Regions from separate parts of the Paenibacillus sp. F4 genome, predicted to be linked through region 1. Evidence: riboswitches for the same ligand, from Rfam matches in the RefSeq annotation. Region 1 holds a riboswitch; each other region holds the start of a gene.
What was found. Region 1 has a riboswitch for cobalamin ahead of C1T21_RS06030 (ABC transporter substrate-binding protein). Riboswitches for the same ligand answer to the same signal wherever they lie in the genome.
Positions count from the first base shown of each region.

Region 1 (3,127 bases):
TAGGCTGGGCTTCAGCACGTCTGGATGATGTCGCTAACTACATACCGGCACGCCTGACAGCGGCAATGCTTGTGGTAGCGGCGTGGATGTACAAGCGAGATGCTGCAAGAAGCTGGCGCACAGTCAAGCGAGACGCTCGTCTGCACCCAAGCCCGAACAGTGGCTTCCCGGAATCGGCTGTTGCTGGTGCACTGGGGATTCGTCTTGGAGGCTATAATGTGTATCATGGCGTGCGCTCCTTTCGTGCATACATGGGCGATTGGATACGACCGCTAGAGTCGAAAGATATACGGCATACGATCCAGCTGATGTTCGCCGTGTCCAGTATGTTTGTAGGATTGTGTTTGTTAGGAGCCGCAGGTTGTTTTGCCTTGGGATGGGTGCGGTGAGGAGTGACACACTGAATAATGATCGAGCAGGAAGTGACATGATCTTGAAACAAGATATAGCAGCAAAAAGGACAGTAGAATACGCACAAAGTCCGAACTCACAGGAGGATAAGGTGCCGTATGATGCTAAAGAAGATCTGCATTGGGACATGGAACTCGTGTTAGTTCGTCACGGCACAACCTTATGGAACAAGGAACGTCGATATCTGGGACACTCCGACTTAGGTTTGCTACCGGGAGCAGAGCAGGAATTAAAGCCTTTGCAAGAAAAATTGCAAGGGCAGTCCTTTGCTCGGATCTATTGCAGCGATTTAATGCGATGTCGCCAGACCTTGCAGATCATTGTGCCGGAATCAGAATTGACGTCTGGAGGTTTCCTATCCACTATGTCTCCTATGATGGAACCACGTCTGCGAGAGCTTCATTTTGGCGAGTGGGATGGAAAAACGTATGACATGCTCAAGGATGTGTCGTTGTATCGCGCTTGGATTGATGAGCCGCAACGGATAACCCCTCCTGGAGGAGAGTCTTGGGCAGATTTTGTGAATCGTCTACGGAAATTTCTTGACTCTCTGTATGAATGGCGTGTTGCTATGGAAGTTCAACCCATGGATTTGACTGCTGGGCCACCCTCTGTTTTGGTCGTTACGCATGGTGGCGTAATTCGTCAGTTAGCTTGTATGCTGATACCGGGCCATGATTTTTGGAGTCTGAATCCGAAGCCGGGAGAAGCATTTAGGATTCAATTGAGGCTGGCAGGACCGCACAATTACATAGCCGAAATGCTCCCTCATTAGGTTAGACACCAGCGGATAAAGAGGCTGTTTGGGTTGTAAGCCGCCTCATTTTAACCTATAATCATCAAGTAAAAGAACGGCTTGACTACCACTACATCAAATATCCAGCAGACGAGGTCGGCGCAGTGTGATGAAACTATGGTTTCCCTTGCCTGCGCTGTTAAAAGGGAAGTCGGTGTAAGTCCGGCGCGGTCCCGCCACTGTAAATGGAAACATGCCCGTTAGTCCTGCTTTATGTGCTACTAAGCATATGAAGGAATTTCAGGACATGCATCTTACCATAAGTCAGGATACCTGCCCGTCCGCCTGTCACCATAATCCTTCGAGGAAAGGATGACGTGTTCGCAGTGACTGTCCGTGCGGAAAGAAGCTGCCGCCTGCGCATGATCTGCGCTAACGTGACCCCTGTGTCCTGATATGAGGATGCGGGGTTTTTTTGATAGGAAAAGAAGGCTGGATTTAGAAGATATCTGATGATGCTCAAGTAACGCTCTTAACGATTTTTTTATGAAGGGGTGCAAATCATGGCAGGAAAAAAAATAAAGGTTTGGACAACAGGTCTATTGGTTCTGATTTTGGCAGTTGTGCTGAGTGCATGTGGCGCTAATGGAAAAAATGCTGAAAATAAAGAGAATCAGACTTCTGCACAGCAGCCAGGAAAGACCGTAACCGCACAAGAGCCTCCGGGCAAAACAGTTTACCCACTCACAGTTAAGGATGCAACAGGACAGGAATTTACATTCAAAAAAGCGCCGGATAAAATCGTTTCCGTCTCCCCGGCAGAAACCGAGGCGCTGTTCGCCATCGGGCTGGATAAGGAAATAGTCGGCGTCTCCGACTACTCTGATTACCCGGAAGCAGCTACGAAAAAGCCTAAAGTGGGCGGTATTATGAAACCGAACGAAGAGGCAATCATTGCTGCTAACCCAGAAGTCGTTTTTGCAGGGATATCACTTAGTGAACAGGCTACGACCAAGCTGCGCGACATGGGAATTATGATTTTTAAAACGGAACCGAAGACAGTTGAAGATGTCATAGCTAACATCGAATTGTATGGGAAAATCACCGATCATCAGAAAGAAGCGAGAGCGGTGACTGACAAGATGAGAGCAGATGTAGCGGAAGTGAAAGAAGGAATTAAAAATATCGGTAAAGGGCAGAAGCTGCGGGTTTACGTCGAGTTTTCACCAGGCTGGACAGTTGGTAAAGGCGAGTTTATGGACGAGCTGATTACGTTGGCGGGCGGCGAAAATGTAGGTGCCACGCAGAAGGGGTGGTACCAAATTAGTGAGGAAAATATTATTGCTGCGAACCCTGACGTGATTTTGTACAGCAAAAGTGTCAAGGACGACAAAACTGGTCAAACGCTCGGCGAAATCATTAAAGCTCGCAGTGGATGGGATCAAATATCGGCTGTTCGCCACAACCGGGTGTTTGCCGTGGATGATAATTTGATCAGTCGTCCGGGTCCACGCGTAACGGAAGGTCTCAAGGAAGTGGCCAAGGGCGTGTATCCTGAAATTTTCAAATGAACCGTAAACTGATCGGCTTTGGAGGGACAGGTCTTGTCCTGCTGTTGCTGACGCTGCTGCTCTGTCTTGGCATCGGCTCGGCCAAGCTTCCGGTCAGCCAGATCACAGGCATTCTGGTTAACCACCTTCCGTGGTTAGGCGATACGTTTACACCGGATTGGAATACATCCTCAGAGCAGATTATTTTGAAGGTCAGATTGCCACGAGTGTTACTGGGAATGTTGGTAGGAGCAGCGCTGGCGCTGGCGGGAGCCGGATTTCAGGGTGTGCTGCGTAATCCTTTGGCTGATCCGTATACACTGGGGGTATCCTCGGGGGCTTCGGTAGGAGCGGCAGTACTGATTTATTGGGGCCTTCAATTTTCATTTGTTGGCATATGGACGCTGCCGCTAGTGGCATTTACGACCGG
Region 1 covers NZ_POVS01000008.1:46,044-49,170, forward strand. Annotated here, with positions in the region: gene cbiB (adenosylcobinamide-phosphate synthase CbiB) at 1-389, shown strand, start outside; gene C1T21_RS06025 (histidine phosphatase family protein) at 428-1,186, shown strand; cobalamin riboswitch at 1,309-1,502, shown strand; gene C1T21_RS06030 (ABC transporter substrate-binding protein) at 1,711-2,718, shown strand; gene C1T21_RS06035 (FecCD family ABC transporter permease) at 2,715-3,127, shown strand, end outside.

Region 2 (3,127 bases), on a different contig from region 1:
ATGGTGGAGCTGGGCAAATATTTTGAGCATAACGATTCGGTGCATGGCTGTGGTCTGAAGATCGTGAATGGTCATTGAAATGAGATAGAAATTATAAATATAGTATGCTAAAAATGAACTTATATTTTTGGATAAAGCGTAAAATAAAGATAAGGGCCTGCGAGGTCTTTATCTTTTTTTATTGGACATGCATCGAGAAAGATTTTTGTTATAGCGAAAATATTTAGCTAATATAATGAATAAGTTTCGATGCATGATACTTAGGACAGGAGCTGAGACGTTAATGAATTCTATTTGTGTATTTGCCGGGTCCAGACCTGGACATTCATCGGTATATGTTGAAGCGGCAGGCAAGCTGGGAGAAGCCATGGCTCGCCATCATATCCGTCTGATCTATGGTGGCTCTAGCAGGGGGCTGATGGGAGAGGTGGCGGATGGAATACTGGCGGGTGACGGTCAGGCCACTGGTATTATGCCTACCCTGTTATTTGATGCAGAGATCATTCATCGAGGAGTTACCGAATTTATTGAGGTAGCAAGCATGCATGAACGTAAAGCGGCAATGAGCGAGATGGCCGATGCGTTTATTGCCCTTCCGGGTGGTTTGGGAACCTTCGAGGAGCTATTCGAAGTATTGTGCTGGGCGCAAATCGGCATTCATCGCAAGCCCATTGGGCTGCTGAATGTGAATGGATATTTTGACCCATTAGTAGAAATGGTGCGTCATAGCGTGCAAGAAGGGTTTACTGGGTCTGAGCATCCAGCGCTACTAAGCATCTCTGCCGACCCGGACGAATTGCTACATATGTTAAAAAATAAAGCAGAGAACTTGAAATAAAGCGTTTTTCGTGCTTGCACAACTGATTGAGGCAAGGTTATGATAAGACCCATAATCAAATAGCGGACAGACAAGGTGCCTTTGCGGTTGAGCAAAGGGTAACAGGGAATCGGGTGCAAATCCCGAGCGGTCCCGCCACTGTAAGGAAGAGGATTTTTTTAAATGGTCACTCGTGAAAAACGGGGAAGACGAAAGAATCTGTTGATGCCAAGCCAGGAGACCTACCTTGATCTGTATGCACCGTTAACCTTCGCGGAGAGGATGGGTGTACGAAATCAGGAAATCAGGCACACGTTGCTTTTTCCATGTTGGTTAGAGGTTTGCGTGGATATGAACGTGCAGCAGCGTTTGAAGCGTAAACAGACAGGTGGAAAACAACGGCAGGCTGGAGGAAGACAAATAGTGTCTTCTTACGCTGTTTGTTCGTCTGATGAGAGATACGTACATAGAAACCCCATCCGGGCAGGATGGGGTTTTTTGAGTTACAGAATGGATGTCCATAAATCATTGAAATAGATAGGATAGCTACCCTGAAAAGGGTGAATAGGAGGAGCACGATGAGCCCATTAGGAAAATTGCTGGTGATTGGATTTGGACCAGGAGATATGGAACATATCACAAAACGGGCGCTGGATGCGCTGGCCGAAAGTGAGGTCATTATCGGCTACAATACCTACGTTGATTTGATCCGTCCGTTGTTGAACGGACAAGAGATTGTACGCACAGGGATGACAGAGGAAGTGAGTCGTGCGCAGGAGGCGGTTCGCCAAGCAGAGATGGGCAAGAAGGTAGCTGTCATTTCCAGTGGAGATGCAGGAGTCTATGGTATGGCAGGGCTGGTGTACGAAGTGCTGATGCAGAAAGGTTGGCGACGCGAGGACGGGGTTGAGGTAGAAGTCGTACCGGGGATCTCAGCTATTCAGTCCTGTGCTTCACTGTTGGGGGCGCCAGTTATGCATGATGCTTGCACGATCAGTCTGAGTGATCATCTGACTCCATGGGAAACGATTGTGAAGCGTGTAGAAGCAGCGGCTTCGGCCGATTTTGTGATTGCATTATACAACCCGCGCAGTGGTCGGCGTACCCGCCAGATTGTGGAGACGCAGTCCATTTTGCTGCGTTACCGCGATCCGCAAACTCCAGTAGGGTTGGTGAAAAGTGCTTATCGTGAACGTCAGCAAGTTATTGTAACGACGCTGGAAGATATGCTGAACCATGACATCGGGATGCTGACGACTGTAATCATAGGCAATTCCTCGACGACGGTGTATGACGGCTTGATCGTGACTCCGCGCGGATATCAGCGCAAATACACGCTGGATGCGACCGAGCAAGCGCTCAAGCCACATCAGCGTCTCCGCACGGAAGCGGAGCCGTGGTCGCTGGGCGCGCAAGAGGATAGACCGCAGGCAGGTGCAGCCCCGACTACGCTCGCTGGTCCCTCCGCGAGCGGCGCTGCGGTTGCGACGCAGGCACGCCCGCAAGCGATAGCTGCCGTGCAGGCAACGACCGCTGTGCAAACCGGCGCAGCCCCGGCATCTCTGGCGGCAGAGGCACTAAGCCGTCTCGCTGTCGGCGGCAAGCTGCCTGACGCAGCCAACGCTCGCTGGAGCGAGCATGCGCCTACCGTCGAGAGCACCGCCGGAACGTCAGCGGTGGCCGGAGCGGGGGCCGCGTCCGGAATGACGACAGGCGGCTTTGGCAAGCCTGCGCTATTTGAGGTGGGTGTTTCCCCGGGTGTGGGAAACAAGAAGTTCACCGCTCGCCAGATGGCGCTGCTCGCCGAGGTAGCGGGTGATGACGGCGAGCTGGAATACACGCCAGATCATCAGATCGTGCTGCGCGTACCGTGTGCAGACCCCGAGGAACTGGTCGGACGGCTGCGGGATGAACGATTCATTGTCATGCCGATTGGCGATGTGTTTAAGGTGAAGGCGTGCGACTTCTGCAATATGGAGAAGGATGACGCTGTGCCTGTGGCTGAGCATCTACAGGTTGTACTTGGCGGATTACAGGCACCCAAGGAAACGAGCATTGCTTTGAACGGATGCGGCATGGCCTGCTATGGAGCGGTGCTGGAGGATATCGGAATCGTCTATCGCAAGGGAGGATACGACCTCTTCCTTGGTGGCAAAAAATTCGGTCGCAATGCTCATGCCGCTCAGCCCGTAGCGGAAGGGATTCCGGGTGATCAAATTACTGACATCGTGGAGAACGTCATCGCTGAATATAAGGAAAAAGGGCATCCGAATGAGCGTTTTCATAAATTTTTTAAACGTGTAGGTGTCG
Region 2 covers NZ_POVS01000006.1:373,024-376,150, forward strand. Annotated here, with positions in the region: gene C1T21_RS04210 (uroporphyrinogen-III synthase) at 1-78, shown strand, start outside; gene C1T21_RS04215 (LOG family protein) at 284-838, shown strand; cobalamin riboswitch at 896-1,081, shown strand; gene cobJ (precorrin-3B C(17)-methyltransferase) at 1,396-3,127, shown strand, end outside.
Region 2: it holds a riboswitch for cobalamin, as region 1 does, so the genes downstream of both, cobJ (precorrin-3B C(17)-methyltransferase) here and C1T21_RS06030 (ABC transporter substrate-binding protein) in region 1, are expected to answer to the same signal.

Region 3 (3,127 bases), on a different contig from region 1:
TCCTTGGATACATACGAGGTGCCCCAATGCCCTGTGAACACATCCCGCAGCCAGTTCACATATTGAATATGAAGCGGTTCGTTTAAGCCCAGTTCCTGCCGTAGCGTCGTCAACGCTTCCTCAGAGGCAGGGACATTATGCGCGGTGAGCAAAATGGTAGCAGGGTCACCAGGAGCCAGCCGCATCAGTACAAAAGTCAGCGTGGATACAACGAATACAATGATGAGCAGCTGCGCCACACGTTCCAGTATAAAACGAATCATAGGATACGCAGCTCGTTATTCCGCAATATCGGATTGCGCTGTAATGTAGTAATACTCGATCGGATGCGGTGTAAAACCCTCCACCCCTTTTTTCACGCCAAACACATTATCAGGATGCACAATGAACGACTGTGGCAAATCCGTATTGATGATATCCAGCGCTTGTAGTGTCACGGCATTACGCTGCGCTGTATCCTTCGCCAGCTTCAAGCTGTTAAGAATACTCTCCAACGGTTTGGAACTATAACGGCTTACATTGGCTTCGCTTTTCGAAGAATAAAACATGTCCATAAAATATTGTGGCTCTCCTGTATGAGCAGTAAGCATACTGTACATAGCAAAATCCCAATCGTTTTTGGTCAACGCCTCGTCGATATTTTCCACCTTGCGAATCTTGACCTGGATTCCCTCTTTCAGCAATTGGCTTTGGATGACCTCAGCCATAACAGAGAGCTCCGGACGCTGAGGGAAAGTCAGCAGCGTAACCTCGAACGGCTTGCCATGCTTAGTCCATGTCCCTTGGGCGTCCTTCTGCCAGCCATCCTTCGTCAACAGTTGCTCTGCCGTTCCGTCCAGCGCTTTACGCTCAACTTTACCGAAGGGAAGAATACTCGGGAACGGGCAGCTTGCCTCCGTACCGAAGCCCCTCATGACGGCGCTCACAATCGATGTGCGCGGAATCAGGCTGTCCACCACCTTACGGTTCGCCGCATCCTTGAATACTGGCGATTCCATATTGTACACGATCATATGGGTGCGCAAGGAGGGAGCCGACAGCACTTGTAGCTTGTCGTTCTTTTTCAGTACCTCTGCGTTATCAACCGGAATATCCGTCGCTACGTCCACCTCGCCGGATTGCAGCGCCATCAGGCGCGAATTCCCGTCCGTAATGAACTTCATTGTCGCCTCAGCCAATCGTGCCTTCTCGCCCCAATATCCGTCATAACGCTCTACGACCAAGGATTGGTCCTTGCTGAACGCTTTAATTTTAAAGGCGCCTGTCATCGCTGGGTAGCTCTGCTCATCCTTCATCGATGCCACATTCAGTACAATCGTCGATGGATCAGCTAGATTGGACACCAGCGCCGCGTTCGGCTGGTTTGTCGTGATTTTCAAAGCCAGCGGGCCGCTTACATCAATGGACTTCACATTCAGTAAATCCTTCGCCAGATGGCTTTTCTCGATAGATCGTAGCAAAGATGCTTTTACACTTGCTGCATCCATACTCTTTCCATCATGAAAAGTGACTTTATCCTGCAAGCTGAACGTCCAAACTGTAGGACTGTCCTGCTTCCACTCCTTTGCCAGCCAAGCCACAGGCTCCAGCTTTTCATTCAAACGTACCAGTGTCTCACCTGCACCGGATCGCATCACATCCCAGCTATTATCTCCATGCGGGTCAACGCCTGACGGTTTCCATGTATACGCCATTACCAGCTTTTTATCTGTCGCTGTTTGTTGTGCTGACGCGTTTTCACCTTTGCCGGAGCTATCCGACGTCTTATTGCTGGCACATCCCGAAAGAGCCATAACTGCCAGCAACAGCATCATCCCTGTATATATCAACCATGAACGCCTGCTACGATTGCTAATCATTCGATGAATCCCCCTCTATCTTGTAAAATCATATAAACCTAACGCAAAGCGCGAAAAAAGCATTCCGGACCACTTGATCAGCAGTCAGAAATGCTTTCATTATAAAATGTCAAAACACACCTCGAAGCCAACTCCAAAAACATAGAAGGGATCAGATCGGTTTCAGACATTCCGTATGCAGCACGCCTAACCACCTCCCCAGCATCCCGTGGGTCTGACAGTGATGTCAAAACAGGCAGGTCTCCTGACTCCAAGCGTATCTTTCAGGCCTTCCCGGTTCTTCACAGTTCCAGTGGCTGTTCTGAAAGCTCCAGCAGTATCCTGCTGATGCCTGTATACAGTGGCGGGCCCGTGTCGGAATCAACCGAACTTCCCTTTTAAGTGAACACGCTCAACAACTATCCACATGGTCTCAACAAAACCCCGTACATAGAGTCGTCCGGCTCACACCTGTTTTCTTCCTTTATTTCTTTCCATTACGATCTTATTTTGTTGTCACAGGCTTGTCAATAAATGCTGCACAATAATTTAAATTTGAACAATATGGCAAGAATGAAGGTAATGGCTATTCGTTGCGTGCACGAAATGAACGTGCTAAAATTAGGTATAAAGATAACCTTTGTGTCCGTATACTAAAAAGAGTCTTCGCCGCGCCAACGGCAAAGACTCTTAGGACTTGAAAGGCTGTGGATCACCACGGCGCGCTAAATACTTAGCTAAACCCACCGTTAGGCGCCTAACCTAATTACGCGGTGGGTTTTCGCTTGTTCCGAAATTTTCGACGTAGCCAGCGATAAAGTTTACGAATACTAAACACCAGGCTTAGTAACGTAACCATCCAACGCAATACATCGTAGCACGACACAAGTGTGACCATCGGCTTCACCCCCTATCGGGAAGCTGCACCGTGGTCCGAAAACATCCACCACTATTCAAAATCCATAATTTAGATTATACCATGCCCCTTCCTACCACTCTAGCAAATTCTTCTAGTAGATTATCAAGCTCCTAATATTCATTTGGGGAACTCCTTCAGCTTCTTACTCCTGCTGGACTATCAATTCCGCTGTTATAAGGCTGTCATTAAATATCGTATATATATCAGACTAATGGACTCTTGCTAATACAAATACAGATAAATATATTCATATATACCATTAAAAGGTTGACATGGTGTGTAAGCTCCTTTATGCTATCTATGGATTTACAAATTTTTCAAGGAGGCACTTTGTATGAAAGTAAAGTTTCTACCACAAGCTTTTCTGGCA
Region 3 covers NZ_POVS01000006.1:127,974-131,100, reverse strand. Annotated here, with positions in the region: gene nikB (nickel ABC transporter permease) at 1-263, opposite strand, end outside; gene C1T21_RS03125 (ABC transporter substrate-binding protein) at 279-1,859, opposite strand; cobalamin riboswitch at 2,077-2,280, opposite strand; gene C1T21_RS27715 (hypothetical protein) at 3,092-3,127, shown strand, end outside.
Region 3: it holds a riboswitch for cobalamin, as region 1 does, so the genes downstream of both, C1T21_RS03125 (ABC transporter substrate-binding protein) here and C1T21_RS06030 (ABC transporter substrate-binding protein) in region 1, are expected to answer to the same signal.

Region 4 (3,127 bases), on a different contig from region 1:
GCGATTTCATACATCGAGTTGGACGGTAATGCGCGAAATAACCCGGATGCGTTTCTTAAAATTGTTCAGTACGCGCTGCATCAGAACATCGGCTACTTCTCCATCAACCACCCGGTGGATCGTTGTACGGAATGTGGTTATGAAGGGATTATCGGGACAAGCTGCCCCCAATGTGGCACAGATGAGGAGCATACACACTTTCAGCGCTTACGTCGGGTAACCGGATATCTGACAGGAGATTATACCGTTCGCTTTAATGCTGCAAAACAGGCAGAAGTTCGAGACCGGGTGAAACATAAGTGAATTTGTGTGGCTACATTCCGGAATCTCTGAACGAAGGATACGGCCTGCGCACTGTCGTGTTCATTAGCGGTTGCCGTCATGCCTGTCCCGGATGCTTTAATCCAGCGTCGTGGAGCTTCCGTGCAGGTGAGCCATTTACACCCCAACGACAACAGGAAGTCATTCGTGACATCATGGATAATCCGTTGTTGGACGGACTGACTCTCTGCGGGGGAGATCCGTTTTTCTCAGCAGCAGAATGCTCGCAATTTGTGCGTGACTTCCGCGAGGCCTGTCCCGACCGAACCGTGTGGGCTTATACTGGCTTTGTCTATGAAGATTTACTCACAGATCAGGAGCGACAGGAGCTAGCGCTTTTGTGCGATGTGATTGTGGATGGTCGTTTTGTAGAACAGCAAAAGGACCTGACCCTTCCCTTCCGGGGCAGTCGCAACCAGCGTCTGGTAGATGTAAAAGCCAGTATTCAGGCAGGCTATACCGTTCTATTGACATAAGGCGATGCTTACCCAGCAAGCAAGAGGCTATATCTAATCTAAGACAAGTCCCCATCATGGGTAAGGCTTGTCTTTTTTTCATATAGCTAACAGATTCCATTGGGGTTTCTATTGCGCATCCTGTAAGTTTCACTTATGATGGTGAACAAGTATACGAGTGCATAATTATTCGTCATACCTTAACCGCATAGCTTGGAGATAGGTGTCTGTTCTATTCAGATCAGGCTTAAAAGGGAAGCCGGTGCAAATCCGGCACGGTCCCGCCACTGTAAACGGGGAACTTTCAGCTGTTCATACATCCACTGGTCCACAGACCGGGAAGGGATGCTGAGAGTCATGATCCGTAAGTCAGGAGACCTGCCTATTTTAACAACATCGCAAGTACCTACGGAAGATAGGGAGGTGTTAAGAGCAGTCGCCGTATTTTTGATTTTTTAATCACGGAGGCATTCTTTCCCCTACTTATTTTTAACTTTGGGGGGAAGAATGCCTTTTTTGGTACGTAAAATAAAACAGCTACCCGCTAGGAGGAAAAGTACATGTCCGTTATTGAATGGCCTGAATTGTCCGGCTTGATTAGCAGTAATCTGGGATATCCGCGTATCGGCGAAAACCGGGAATGGAAGAAAGCGCTGGAACGCTTCTGGAACGGCAGCATTAACGAAAGCGAACTGCAGACGGAGATGAAAAGATTACGGTTGGAGCATCTGAGCAAGCAGCGCGACAAGGGGATTGAACGCATTCCTGTCGGAGACTTCTCCTATTACGATCACATGCTGGATACATCTGTAATGTTCGGTCTGGTACCCGAACGGTTCAACCATCGTCCCGCAGGTCCGGTTCCTCTGTCTGTGTATTTCGGGATCGCTCGTGGACAGAAGGGAGCAACAGCCAGTGAAATGACCAAATGGATGAATACCAATTATCACTACATCGTTCCTGAATTGGCAAACGCAGTCCCGGTGTTCACTGAAAATAAACCTTTACAGGCTTATCGTGAAGCAAAACAAGAACTAGGCATTGATGGGAAACCGGTCCTCATCGGCCCCTATTCATTCGTTACCCTATCCAAAGGCTATGATCGTAAGGAGCTTGCCTCTATTATAAGAACCTTCCTGCCTTTATACACCCGTGTCCTGTCTGAACTAGCAGCAGAAGGTGTCCAGTGGGTCCAAATCGATGAACCTGTCCTGACCACCTCATTCCCAGCAGAGGATCTGGACATTATTCAGGAAGTCTATGAAGTTTTGAACCAAGCTGCGCCCTCCTTAAATATAATGCTGCAAACCTACTTTGGCAGCCTGGACCATTATGAGCGTCTGTCCGCACTTCCTGTACAAGGGCTGGGTCTTGATTTTGTGTATGATGATGGCGAAAATCTTCAGCATATATTGCAGCATGGCTTCCCTAAAGAGAAAACGCTGGGCGCTGGGGTCATTGACGGGCGCAATATATGGCGCAGCGACCTGAACGCTGTGGCTGCTCTGCTGGGGCAGTTAGCAGAACAAACCACTGCCGCACAGCTTATCGTACAGCCATCATGCAGTCTGCTGCATGTGCCAGTCAGTCTGGAGGCAGAGCAAAAGCTGGACAAGGAGCTGGTGCAAGCGCTGGCCTTTGCCGATGAAAAGCTGGAGGAAATCGCCGTCCTGACGGCTGCACTTGGCAAACACGATCCTTCCGCACTCGCCAAGCTTGAGCAAAGTGCGGATGCGGTAGCCCGTTTCAACAGTTCAGCGGCACGCGTACAGACAGCTGCCGATCTGGCCGACCTGTTGGCAAAAGAGCCTCTGTCACGCAGCGTTCCTTTCGCCGAGCGTCGTGAGATTCAGCAAAATAAGCTGAAGTTGCCTCCACTGCCTACGACGACCATTGGTAGCTTCCCGCAAACCGCCGAGATCCGCAAGGCCCGCCTGCACTATCGCAAAGGAGAATGGTCAGCCGAGCAATACCGGACGTTCATCCAACAGCAAATCAAGGAATGGATTGATATTCAGGAGGACATTGGCATTGACGTGCTTGTACATGGGGAATTTGAGCGGACCGATATGGTTGAATTTTTTGGCGAGAAGCTGAACGGCTTTGCTTTTACGCAAAACGGATGGGTGCAGTCCTACGGCTCCCGCTGTGTCAAACCGCCGATTATATACGGAGACGTTTCCTTCGATCAGCCCATGACCGTGGAAGAAACGGCATTCGCTCAATCGTTAACCTCCAAGCCTGTTAAGGGAATGCTTACAGGCCCTGTGACCATTTTGAACTGGTCTTTTGAACGTAATGATATTCCACGCAGTCAAGTTGCTTTTCAGTTGGCTCTGGCATTAAGGGCA
Region 4 covers NZ_POVS01000006.1:343,076-346,202, reverse strand. Annotated here, with positions in the region: gene C1T21_RS04085 (anaerobic ribonucleoside triphosphate reductase) at 1-303, shown strand, start outside; gene nrdG (anaerobic ribonucleoside-triphosphate reductase activating protein) at 300-797, shown strand; cobalamin riboswitch at 981-1,176, shown strand; gene metE (5-methyltetrahydropteroyltriglutamate--homocysteine S-methyltransferase) at 1,337-3,127, shown strand, end outside.
Region 4: it holds a riboswitch for cobalamin, as region 1 does, so the genes downstream of both, metE (5-methyltetrahydropteroyltriglutamate--homocysteine S-methyltransferase) here and C1T21_RS06030 (ABC transporter substrate-binding protein) in region 1, are expected to answer to the same signal.